DNA from 2 places in the Sporosarcina sp. FSL W7-1283 genome. Region 2 is predicted to be linked to the other one. Evidence: riboswitches for the same ligand, from Rfam matches in the RefSeq annotation. Region 2 holds a riboswitch; the other holds the start of a gene.
The links. Region 2 has a riboswitch for S-adenosylmethionine ahead of metK (methionine adenosyltransferase). Riboswitches for the same ligand answer to the same signal wherever they lie in the genome.

Region 1 (5,531 bases), 560 kb from region 2:
GGAAAGTAAAGCTGAATGAAGGTACGATCACGGATGCCGATCTGTTAGGATTGGCTGCCAAATACATTGTGGATGTCAATAAATAAGAAGCATATGGCCATAAATCAAACGTTGATACAACACGGTTTGTCAAATGGCCAATGCATAGTTAAAGCGACTCTATCCATTGCGGACGGAGTCGCTTTTTTTATTCTAAATTATCAATAGCGTATTGTGCTTCTTCAGCAGTAAATTTTTCTCCATGTTCTGAAATCAGTTGATCGTAAACAGCCGCATCTGACATACTCATTGTGTCAGCATAGGTCTTTGCTTTTTTCAACGCATTTTCTTTCCAATCATACTCAATATTATCAATAGCATATTGAGCTGCTTCAGGAGGAAAATTCTCTCCATATTCAGAAGTCAATTGATCGTAAATACCAGCCTTAGACATTTGCATAGTTTTCGCATATGTTTCAGCCTTCTTTAATGCAGATTTATGCTCTCTGGGGATGCTTTCTTCTTTTGCTTTAGCTTCTTTCTCTTCTTTAGCTTTCTGTCCAGCTGCAGCTTTCTTTTCCTCTTCTTTTTTAGCAATTTGAGTTTTTTCTTCTTCTGTTAAACCTGGTTCTTTTCCAATGTCTGGTTTTGCATCAGCTGAAGTCTCCACTTTTTTCGGTTCTTCCTCCGCCTCTTCTTCCATAGTTGATCCAATAGCACCTAAAATAAAAATAACTACAATAGTGATAAACCACCATCTTTTATAAAATGGCTTTTTAACTTTAACTTTCTTCTTGTCTCCCAATGGTACCCCTCCCATAATTATGTATATTTACAGGATACATGATATAGGTAAGAAAGGCTATTCGGTTTTTCAAATATTTTTTAGAAAATGAAGGTGATCCAGTTTAATTGGTTATCAGTATTTAATACAAATTGTTTTGAGTTTTAACCCCAGTTTAACCCCAACCAGAAAAATGCACAAAAAAAGCATCACTCGATTGGAGTGATGCCTTCTCGCAAACCTTGAAACTATGCGGTTTGTTAAGCCGTCTTTGCCGTAATTTAGTCATAGAAAGTTTTAAACCACCACTCCTCGAAGTGGGTGTTTGCAGAAACGTTCCTGTACGTCCGAGTTGCTAAAAGGAACCCGGCATGCCATTTCCGTTCCGTAATAAACTCCCTGTTACAGCTTAAAGGTTAAAACTTAATGTCATACGAACAATACAGCTTGTAAATTTATAATACACCCGAACAGCTGAAAATGCAAATGGAAAGTTTTTCAATGAAACGAAACTTAAGCGGTTATAAAAACGTATAAAGAAGAAAACTTGGAGGAGCGATTAGATCTATGGATACGAATGAAACATCTCCGCAAAAAAATGAACTAATTTCTAAGCAATCGCAGGAAATCAGTACGCTGAATACAGAAGTAGAAGAGCTTCGTAAAGAAGTGAAGCAATTGCGTGAAGACTTGGAATTGATTAATGTCTTTCAGAAGAAGCCGGTTGTGTCGACGGAACTGGTCCAAACCGTTGGGGGTCTTATTATCGCCGCTCTTGTCATCATTGGTATATTTTTTTAAACGAGTTTTTTTCTAATGTAATTAGAAAAGTACCAGGAATATGCACAGAGATTCAAGTTGATATAAGCAGGCGAATTTTCTGGAAAGATGAAACGAATACGACCGTAAATTTAGATACTGAGGATAAGATACAGCTTAGCCGTGCGATGTTTAGATCTTTTAATTCGTGGAATAGTAGGTCTAGAACATCACATAAGGAGTGGTAAGCAATGGCAAAGATCGCAACAGTACTAGGAGACATGTTTGAGGACTCAGAATATACGAAGCCGGCCAAAGCCTATAAAGATGCTGGACATGAAGTCGAAGTGATTGGGACGGAAGCTGGATCGGCAGTTACCGGTATGAAAGAAAACACGAAAGTAAAAGTCGATAAAGGAATTGACAATGCGAAGTCATCAGATTATGATGCTTTATTTATCCCAGGTGGATTCTCCCCAGATATTTTGCGCGCAGATGATCGTTTCGTAAAGTTTGTCAAAGAATTCATGGATGCCGACAAACCAGTTTTTGCTATCTGTCATGGACCACAGCTATTGATCACGGCGAAAACATTAGAAGGTCGTGACGCAACAGGATACAAATCGATTCGTGTCGATATGGAATATGCGGGTGCAAAGTACGCAGACAAAGAAGTCGTTGTCTGTCAGAATCAGCTAGTCACAAGCCGTCAGCCTGATGATATCCCGGCATTTAACAGAGAATCCTTAAAACTGTTGGAAAAATAATAGTTGAAAAGAGACTGTCCTGAAAGTCAGAAATGGCTTTTAGGGCAGTTTTTTCTTTGGGGAGAACAAAGAACACGCTAAAGTACAGCCGCCCCGAAGCAATGCAGTTTTTTTGTTGGACTAATATGCATATTTCAAGTTAATCGTGAAGTAGAATAAACCGATAGCATTCGAATTGAAAAAGGTTCTCACTTACACTTGAAAATTGTTCTCAACTAGAGTATGCTAAATACAACGAATTATTCAGAACCTTTGGGGAATCTTTAACTTGAAAGGTCGGGGATCTTGTTATGTATAAGTTGATTACATTGGCAATTATAGCGGGTATTGGCATAGGCACGACTGCCGGGTTTTCCTTAGGGAGTAAAGAGTGGGCGGGCATGCTGGCAGGTGTGGCGGCATTGGCATTTATTGTAGTGCCGGCAACAGTTGTTTACTCAGCGGAAAAGAAGAAATGGCAGCAAACTCAATGAGCATTTAACAGACATCCTTCTCTCTAGGATGTCTTTTTTATTGCTAGGAAAGAAAAAATCCTCTTGCACTTGAACGCAAGAGGAGATGGGATTAATGAATATTTACGGCTTCTACTGCTTCTTTCGCAGCGTACAGTGCTTGTTTGACATCGGCAATTAAATCATCCGCATCCTCCACCCCGACTGAGAAGCGCAAGAGTCGATCATCGACACCGCGTCGATTCCGTTCTTCAATCGGAATGTCCATATGCGTCTGTGTTGTTGGATACGTGATGAAACTTTCGACGCCTCCAAGACTCTCTGCAAAGGAAATGAGTTTCATATTCTCTAAGAACGGTCCTACCCACTCGCTGTTTTGTACGCGGAACGAGAGCATACCGCCGATGCCGGCGTACAAGACATCTGCGATTAAAGGTTCTTGCTTCAAATAGGCTACCATTTCTTTTGCATTCGCGTCATGCTGCTTCATTCTCAAATGGAGTGTTTTGAGACCGCGGACTACGAGCCATGAATCAAACGGAGATAGTGTAGCGCCACTCGCATTATGGTTCGTGAACAAGCGGTCGCAAAGTTCTTCGCCTTTTGCTACGACAAGACCAGCAAGCACGTCATTATGACCACCGATATATTTCGTAGCGCTATGGATAACGATATCCGCACCTTCCTCAATCGGTCGTTGGAAATACGGTGTAAGGAACGTATTATCAACAATTAGCAACAGGCCATGCTTTTTAGCAAGTTCTGCATAAGTTGCGACGTTAATCTGCAGCATAAGCGGGTTGGTAGGTGTCTCCAAAAATATCGCTTTTGTACGATCTGTAATTGCTTGTTCAACTTCTGAAACATCTTCAAATGTTAGGTAGTGTGTAGAAATCTGATAGGTTTTCTCATACTGTTGGAATAAACGATAGGTGCCGCCATACAGGTCCTCAGGGGCAAGGATTTCGTCACCTGTTTTAAACAGTGACAAGATTAGTTGAATAGCTGCCATTCCGGAGCTGCAGGCATAGCCTTGATCACCGGATTCTAAATCGGCAATGCCGTCTTCCAAAATAGAACGAGTCGGATTTTTTGTCCGCGTATAATCGTAGCCGGTAGACTGACCTAACCCTTCGTGATGATAAGCTGTTGATAAATAAATCGGTGTATTGACTGCGCCCGTTTTCTTATCGCTGTTATTCCCCAGCTGGACTAATCTTGTTTCTAATTCATTGTTTGTCATAGTATCCATCCCCTTCAGAAAAATAAAAAAGAGCCTCTTCATTTCGAATAGGCCCTCGAACATACAACATTTTCTTCAGTATTCTCATCTTCAAGGCGGTGTTCACCCTTGGAATTAGCACCATGCCAAGCTGGCTGGTTGCTGAGACTTCTTTGGGCCTATCCCTCCGTCTCTCTCGATAAGAATATTCTTAATATAGGAAAAATTATTAGTGGATTCATTCTATCATGCGAACATAGCAGATGCAAGCTTACTTCTACTAGGAATGCTTTTTTCGTTTAACTGAAAGGTTTGTTATACTAATAGACACTATAGAGCGAATGAAAGGAGACGTTAACTTTGGCTTGGAGTTATGTCGCTTTAGCTGCGGTCGTAGAAATATTTTGGGTGGTGGGACTGCGCTATTCGGAGACGTTTCTGCATTGGATCGGAACTGGAGGCGCGATTATATTTAGTTTTTATTTCATTATTAAGGCATGTGAGAAATTGCCTTCAGGGACTGTTTATGCTGTCTTCACCGGTTCAGGCGCTGCAGCCATTCTATTAGTTGATATTTTCGTTTTCCACGCGGACTTCACCTGGATTACGCTGTCATTTATCTGTTTGATTGTCATCGGGGTTGTTGGTATCAAACTGACTACAGATGAGCAGTCGGATGAAGCGAATCAAGAAGGGGGCAGTTGACGTTGGCTTGGGTTTATTTAGCGATTGCCAGTCTTGGAGAAATCTTTGGGGTTATAAGCATCAATTATTACTTGCAGAAACGTACGATCAAGCGTCTCCTACTCATAGTTGGAGTATTCAGTTTCGGCTTTGTTTTTTTATCGTTAGCGATGCGCGATATTCAAATGAGTACGGCTTATGCAGTCTGGACAGGATTGGGAGCGGCAGGGGCAGTCCTGGCTGGTATTCTAATCTTTAAAGAGTCTGCAAGTGTGAAAAGGATTTTCTTTTTGTCATTGATTATAGTAGGGGCCGTTGGATTGAAGCTGTTTGGCTAATAGAAAGGTAGTGGGGAAACTGGTTTATTGGACAAGTTTTGATGTGGAAGGTTGGAACGTAACAATGGCAGCGACTGAAAGAGGCCTTCTCTATGTAGGCTTAGCTGAAGATGCTGAGGAAAAAATGAAGAGTTGGCTCACCAAACAATATGGCGCTGGCGAAGTGAAGGAAAATGCAGACAGATTAAGTGAATACGCAGATGAAGTGAGAAGTTACTTGTCTGGAGAAGTGCAAGATTTCACATGCTCCGTGGATTGGTCAGGCACACCATTTCAAAACAAGGTGTGGAAAGCGCTTCAAGATATCCCGTATGGACAATTGGTGACATATTCAGACATTGCCGAGATAATCGGTCATCCTTCTGCAATTCGAGCAGCTGCTTCCGCGATTGGAAAGAATCCGTTGTTGCTTGTCATCCCATGTCATCGGGTCATCGCAAAAAATGGAAGTCTATCGGGCTACCGGGATGGTCAGCAACTGAAAGATCGGTTGATTCGAATGGAAGGTAATTCTTTTACTTCCTCTAGTTGACAAAGCATTACTCT
Region 2 (5,531 bases):
GAGCAGTGATTCCACGCTCCGTACCTGCCAATTTCGATGTGAAGCCACTTAAGAAGTGGTACATTGCCTGTTCTTTTGTCAGGATCGAGATTGGAGGCAATACGCCGGAAGCATCAGCCGTTAAGAAGATGATGTTTTTCGGGTGACCCGCAATAGACGGTGTCACAATATTTTCGATATTTTCAATCGGGTAAGCAGCCCGTGTATTTTCAGTTAATGAATTGTCATCATAATCCGGTATACGTGTATCTTCGTCCAATACAACGTTTTCCAACACGGAACCGAAACGGATCGCGCCAAAGATTTCAGGTTCTTTTTCTTCAGAAAGGTTGATACATTTCGCGTAGCATCCGCCTTCGATGTTGAATACACCGTTATCAGACCAGCCGTGCTCATCGTCACCGATCAACTTGCGGTCAGCGTCTGCGGAAAGTGTTGTTTTACCTGTTCCTGAAAGACCGAAGAATAGTGCCACATCGCCGTCTTCTCCAACGTTAGCTGAACAGTGCATCGATAGGATGCCTTGCTCTGGAAGCAAGAAATTCATCGCAGAGAAAATAGATTTTTTCATTTCTCCCGCGTACTCTGTTCCGCCGATCAAGACAATACGTTTTTCAAGGGACATGATGATGAATGTCTCTGAATTTGTGCCATCCACTTCTGGATCCGCTTTGAAAGAAGGGGCAGCCAAGATTGTGAATTGCGCTTCGTGTGACTGTAGTTCTTCTGCAGTTGGACGGATGAATAATTGGTGAACAAACTGGTTTTGCCAAGCCAATTCATTGACAACTTGTATGGATAACTGAGAGTCTTTATCTGCACCTGCGTATCCTTTGAAAACGAAGAGTTCATCCTTTTGCTTCAAATGATCGATGACTTTCGTGTATAATGAATCAAATACGTCAGGGGAGATTGGCTTGTTGACGCTTCCCCAATCTACTTTATCTTTGGACACTGCATCTTCGACGATAAATTTATCCTTCGGAGAGCGTCCAGTATATTTACCTGTGCGTGCTGCTAGAGCGCCATCTGCTGAGAGTTCGGCTTCTCCTTTAGCGACTGCCTTTTCGGTTAATTCTGCCACAGACGCTTGGATCGTCACGTTGCTTCCTGATAGAAGACTTTTTAAACTATCATCAATTTTTGCAGATATCATATTTACATACCGTCCTTTGCGTAGTCGTTTTATTTGAGTAGAACATCTTAATTCGTAAATAGTATAACACATTAAGAATAATAATCTATACTAATTAAAAACTCAAGTGATTTGAGATAAAAAAATTGACAAAATCACAACTTTTTTATACTATGTGACATGAACGGATACTCTTATCCCGAGTTGGTGGAGGGTACAGGCCCTATGAAACCCGGCAACCTGCAAAAGACAGTAGTCTAGCGCGAAGGTGCCAAACCTGAAGCAAGGTTAAATTCCTTGGACGATAAGAGTGAAAGGTGCTGCGCGTGAAATTTTGCCTTTTACTCATTGCTAGAAAGTGAGTAGGGGGCTTTTTATATTGTCTAGCCCTGAATCCTTATGGTATATGATTGACGTCAATTCAGGCGTGGAGCTTTACCAGGGACTTAAGAGAGTACCGTATCATGTTGATTGAGGGGGAAACAAAAATGACAAACCGTCGACTGTTTACATCAGAATCAGTTACTGAAGGCCATCCTGACAAGATGTGCGACCAAATATCGGATGCGATTTTGGATGCGATATTAAAGGAAGATGCGAATGCCCGTGTGGCATGTGAAACGAGTATTACGACAGGACTCGTATTGGTAATGGGTGAAATCACTACCACTACCTACGTAGATATCCCAAGAGTAGTCCGTGATACTGTGAAAGAAATTGGGTACACACGTGCGAAATACGGTTTCGATTATGAAACTTCTGCTGTTTTAACTTCTATTGATGAGCAATCACCTGAAATTGCCGCGAGTGTCAACGTTGCGCTCGAAGCTCGTGAAGGCTCTATGACAGACGAAGAACTGGATGCCATCGGAGCGGGTGACCAAGGATTGATGTTTGGTTACGCTTGTAATGAAACACCTGAATTAATGCCGCTTCCGATCAGTCTTTCCCACAAGCTGGCATTCCGACTTGCGCAAGCGCGTAAAGAAGAGTTGATTTCTTACCTGCGTCCTGATGGTAAAACGCAAGTAACTGTAGAGTATGACGAAGACAACAAACCTGTGCGGATTGATACGATTGTTATTTCGACACAGCATCATCCGGAAGCGACAATGGAACAAATCGAGAAGGATATTAAAGAAGTAGTAATCGACGCGGTCGTACCTGCTCACCTATTGGACGAACAGACGAAATACTTCATTAATCCGACAGGAAGTTTTGTTGTGGGTGGTCCTCAGGGAGATGCGGGACTCACTGGAAGAAAAATCATCGTGGATACATATGGCGGATATTCTCGTCATGGCGGCGGTGCATTTTCTGGTAAAGATGCAACAAAAGTGGATCGTTCTGCTTCCTATGCTGCACGCTATGTCGCGAAAAATATTGTGGCGGCAGGATTGGCAGAGCATTGTGAAGTACAACTTGCCTATGCAATCGGTGTGGCAAGCCCGGTATCCATTTCAATCAATACATTCGATACAGGCCGTCTATCCGAAGCACTCTTAGTCGAATTTGTTCGGGAGTTGTTTGATCTGCGACCTGCAGGCATCATTAAAATGCTTGATCTTCGTCGTCCGATCTATCAACAAACGGCTGCATACGGTCATTTTGGCCGTACGGATATTGAATTGCCGTGGGAGAAAACGGATAAGGCAGATGCATTATTAGAATTAGCAATTAAAAATGATGTGAAACAATAAAAAAGATAGTTGAAGGCAGAAAGGGGGGATTAATATCCTTCTTCCTGCCTTTTTTTTATAGTATAATATAAAATAAAGAACATTCAGAAACTGGGAAAGGGGAAATTTATTGACTACACTACAACATACATTTGTGCTCGATATGGATGCTGTGCAATTGAAAGCGGAGTTAGATAGCGGGCAGATTACTTCACGTCAAGCGACGGAGGCTTATATTGCACAATGTCAGGCAACCAATCCAGCTGTGAACTTTTTAGTGGAAGAGCGATTTACTAAGGCGTTGGCCGAAGCGGATCAAGCAGACAAAGAACGGAATACAACGAAGATGACAGGGAAATTATTTGGCGTACCTATTAGTATGAAGGAATCATTCGATGTGGCTGGGATGCAGACTACAGGCGGATTGCCGTATCGTAAGGGACAGATGCAAACGACAGACGCGGAAATTGTCCGTCGATTAAAAGCGGAAGGCGCCATCCTGATCGGCAAGACAAATACACCGGCACTCTGTTTTTGTCAGGAGACCGACAATGCATTGTATGGCCGCACCAACAATCCCTACGACCTCTCTAGGACAGTAGGCGGCTCGAGTGGCGGAGAAGGTGCGGCGATTGCTCTAGGGGCGGCTGCAGCGGGAATAGGTTCAGATATCGGAGGATCCATCCGTTTCCCAAGTCATTTTACTGGGGTCATTGGCTTCAAATCAGGAAATTCGCAAGTTTCATCAATCGGCAGCTATCCTGCCGAAGAGCATCCATTACAGCAAAGAATGCTTGGAATCGGGCCGATGACAAAATCGGTACGGGATGCAAAACTGCTTTACAGCATCATTGCGGATGAACTACCTATGGAAAATGAGTTGAATCAATATACTGTAACGTTCTTGCCCGATATGAAGCTGCCGCTATCTAAGGAGACAGAAGGCTTCTTACAGGCGATCAAAGGATTTCTGTCGACAGAATTTCCTATTAGAGAGGACATACCTCCTCATTTTCAAGAATCAGCGGAATTATGGCAAGAGATCATGTCCATTGACGGCGCGAGTGGAGCAGCAGTAGAAGCATTCGGCACACGTCCGATCCGGCCGGTGCGTGAATTTTTATTAGACAAGGCGGGCAAACAAACCGATTTGCATCGGTATTTATCCTGGGCTTTAATTGGTGCCTCTTTATTCAAACCTTCAGCGGAACGAGTAGCTGAGATCGAAACCATTATTGAAAAAGGTGATGCGGAATTAGACCGCTATCTGGATAAGCGAATCCTTGTTTTGCCTGTTTATCATACGGCAGCCCTTTCGCACGGTATCGTATACAAAGAGTTATTCTCCATTCGGAAGACATTTCTGCAATATATTCCTTACGTCGCGTATGCCAATGTGTGGGGGCTTCCTGCTTTGACAATCCCTATTGGAGCGGATCGAGACGGCATGCCGCTTGGTGTACAACTAGTGAGCAAAATCGGGAATGAAGATGCGTTGTTTGCACTGGGCGCACGTCTAGAGGAAGAGTATAAAGGCTATTCGAGAGTTATCCCATCTTTCATATGAATCAATTATGTTTTAGCATAATTGATTCTATTTATTTCCAGTTTTTAATCAAACCACCTACTATCAGACCGAATACAGCGTGTGCGGCCGTCCAATAGAACCAGGCTGCCCCATCTGTAATGGCAGGTGGTTGTTCAGATAATCCTGTCAGCGAGAATAAAATGCCACCGCCAACGGTATAGACTAAAACATACGGAGATATCAGGTATTCCCGCTGGATAATCCGCAACAGATAAAACAAAGCGACTGCACTTACGATACAAGTAATAAAGTGAAATAAGTATCCTACCAAAAGTTGCGGCTCCCAATCTTGAATTACTGGAACGTAATCAAAGTTGAAAAGCAGCACATAGGCTTGATTTCCAATAAGTATCTGAATAACTTTCAGAAAGAGCGCTAGTGCAATCCCTGCGATGGTACCAATTATTATAAGTTTTCCAAACTGCCTCATCAAAAATCTCCTTCCTTCAACTGTTCAATTCCTTTTTTGACGTTCTTGCTCTTTCACTTTCTCAATTTCCTTAATCTCCTGCTGATACTCTTTTTCTACTTCCGTCGTACCGCGAATAATCGGTTCTTCATTGTAGTCGACTCGTTTACCGTAACGCAGGAGTTCGTAAATCACCATGCCGTTATTCGGCTTGCCGTTTACGGTGATCATGGGAATAGCGTCAAATAAAACATAATAAAATGAATAAAATATAAAACGGCTCCAGAATGTCTTATAGTCGTCTAAAAAGCCGTTTGCGAGCAAGGCATTGATGCCAACAGCCACCGTAAGGTTACTGAGTATAGGTCCTAAATAAATACAAATATACGCAAAGTTACTTTTGGATTTAATCGAATCAAAGGAGAACCAGCTATACACATGGTAATATTTTCGGACATCCAAAAACCAAAATTTAAATATTCGTGGTCCAGAACCAACTGTAAGACGCGGGTTCTTGACTCCAAACAATCCGCTGACGATAAAGTATCCGGATTCGCGAAGAAAGATAACAACAGGCAATATAATAAAGGCTGAAATGACAAGCCCAAGAAGATCTTTCATACCAAACAATCGGTGTCCTCTCCTTACTGATGAAATTCTATAGCAATTGGATACCCTTTTTTTGTCGCAGTGAATCCCGCGCTCAAGGGAAAGAATCAT

Region 1: linked by a shared signal. The riboswitch ahead of MKY93_RS16780 (methionine biosynthesis PLP-dependent protein) and the one ahead of metK (methionine adenosyltransferase) in region 2 are both predicted to bind S-adenosylmethionine.

The regions. Positions count from the first base shown of each region.
Region 1 covers NZ_JBBOOL010000001.1:3,212,507-3,218,037, reverse strand. The annotation lists gene MKY93_RS16810 (peptidoglycan recognition protein family protein) at 1-86, shown strand, start outside; gene MKY93_RS16805 (Ltp family lipoprotein) at 188-784, opposite strand; gene MKY93_RS16795 (spectrin repeat,Rudiment single hybrid domain protein) at 1,331-1,564, shown strand; gene MKY93_RS16790 (type 1 glutamine amidotransferase domain-containing protein) at 1,774-2,289, shown strand; gene MKY93_RS16785 (hypothetical protein) at 2,580-2,762, shown strand; gene MKY93_RS16780 (methionine biosynthesis PLP-dependent protein) at 2,854-3,984, opposite strand; SAM riboswitch class I at 4,066-4,169, opposite strand; gene MKY93_RS16775 (DMT family transporter) at 4,324-4,668, shown strand; gene MKY93_RS16770 (DMT family transporter) at 4,665-4,985, shown strand; gene MKY93_RS16765 (methylated-DNA--[protein]-cysteine S-methyltransferase) at 4,996-5,517, shown strand.
Region 2 covers NZ_JBBOOL010000001.1:2,649,131-2,654,661, reverse strand. The annotation lists gene pckA (phosphoenolpyruvate carboxykinase (ATP)) at 1-1,156, opposite strand, end outside; SAM riboswitch class I at 1,327-1,446, shown strand; gene metK (methionine adenosyltransferase) at 1,624-2,835, shown strand; gene MKY93_RS13700 (amidase) at 2,945-4,381, shown strand; gene MKY93_RS13695 (hypothetical protein) at 4,413-4,832, opposite strand; gene MKY93_RS13690 (hypothetical protein) at 4,857-5,432, opposite strand.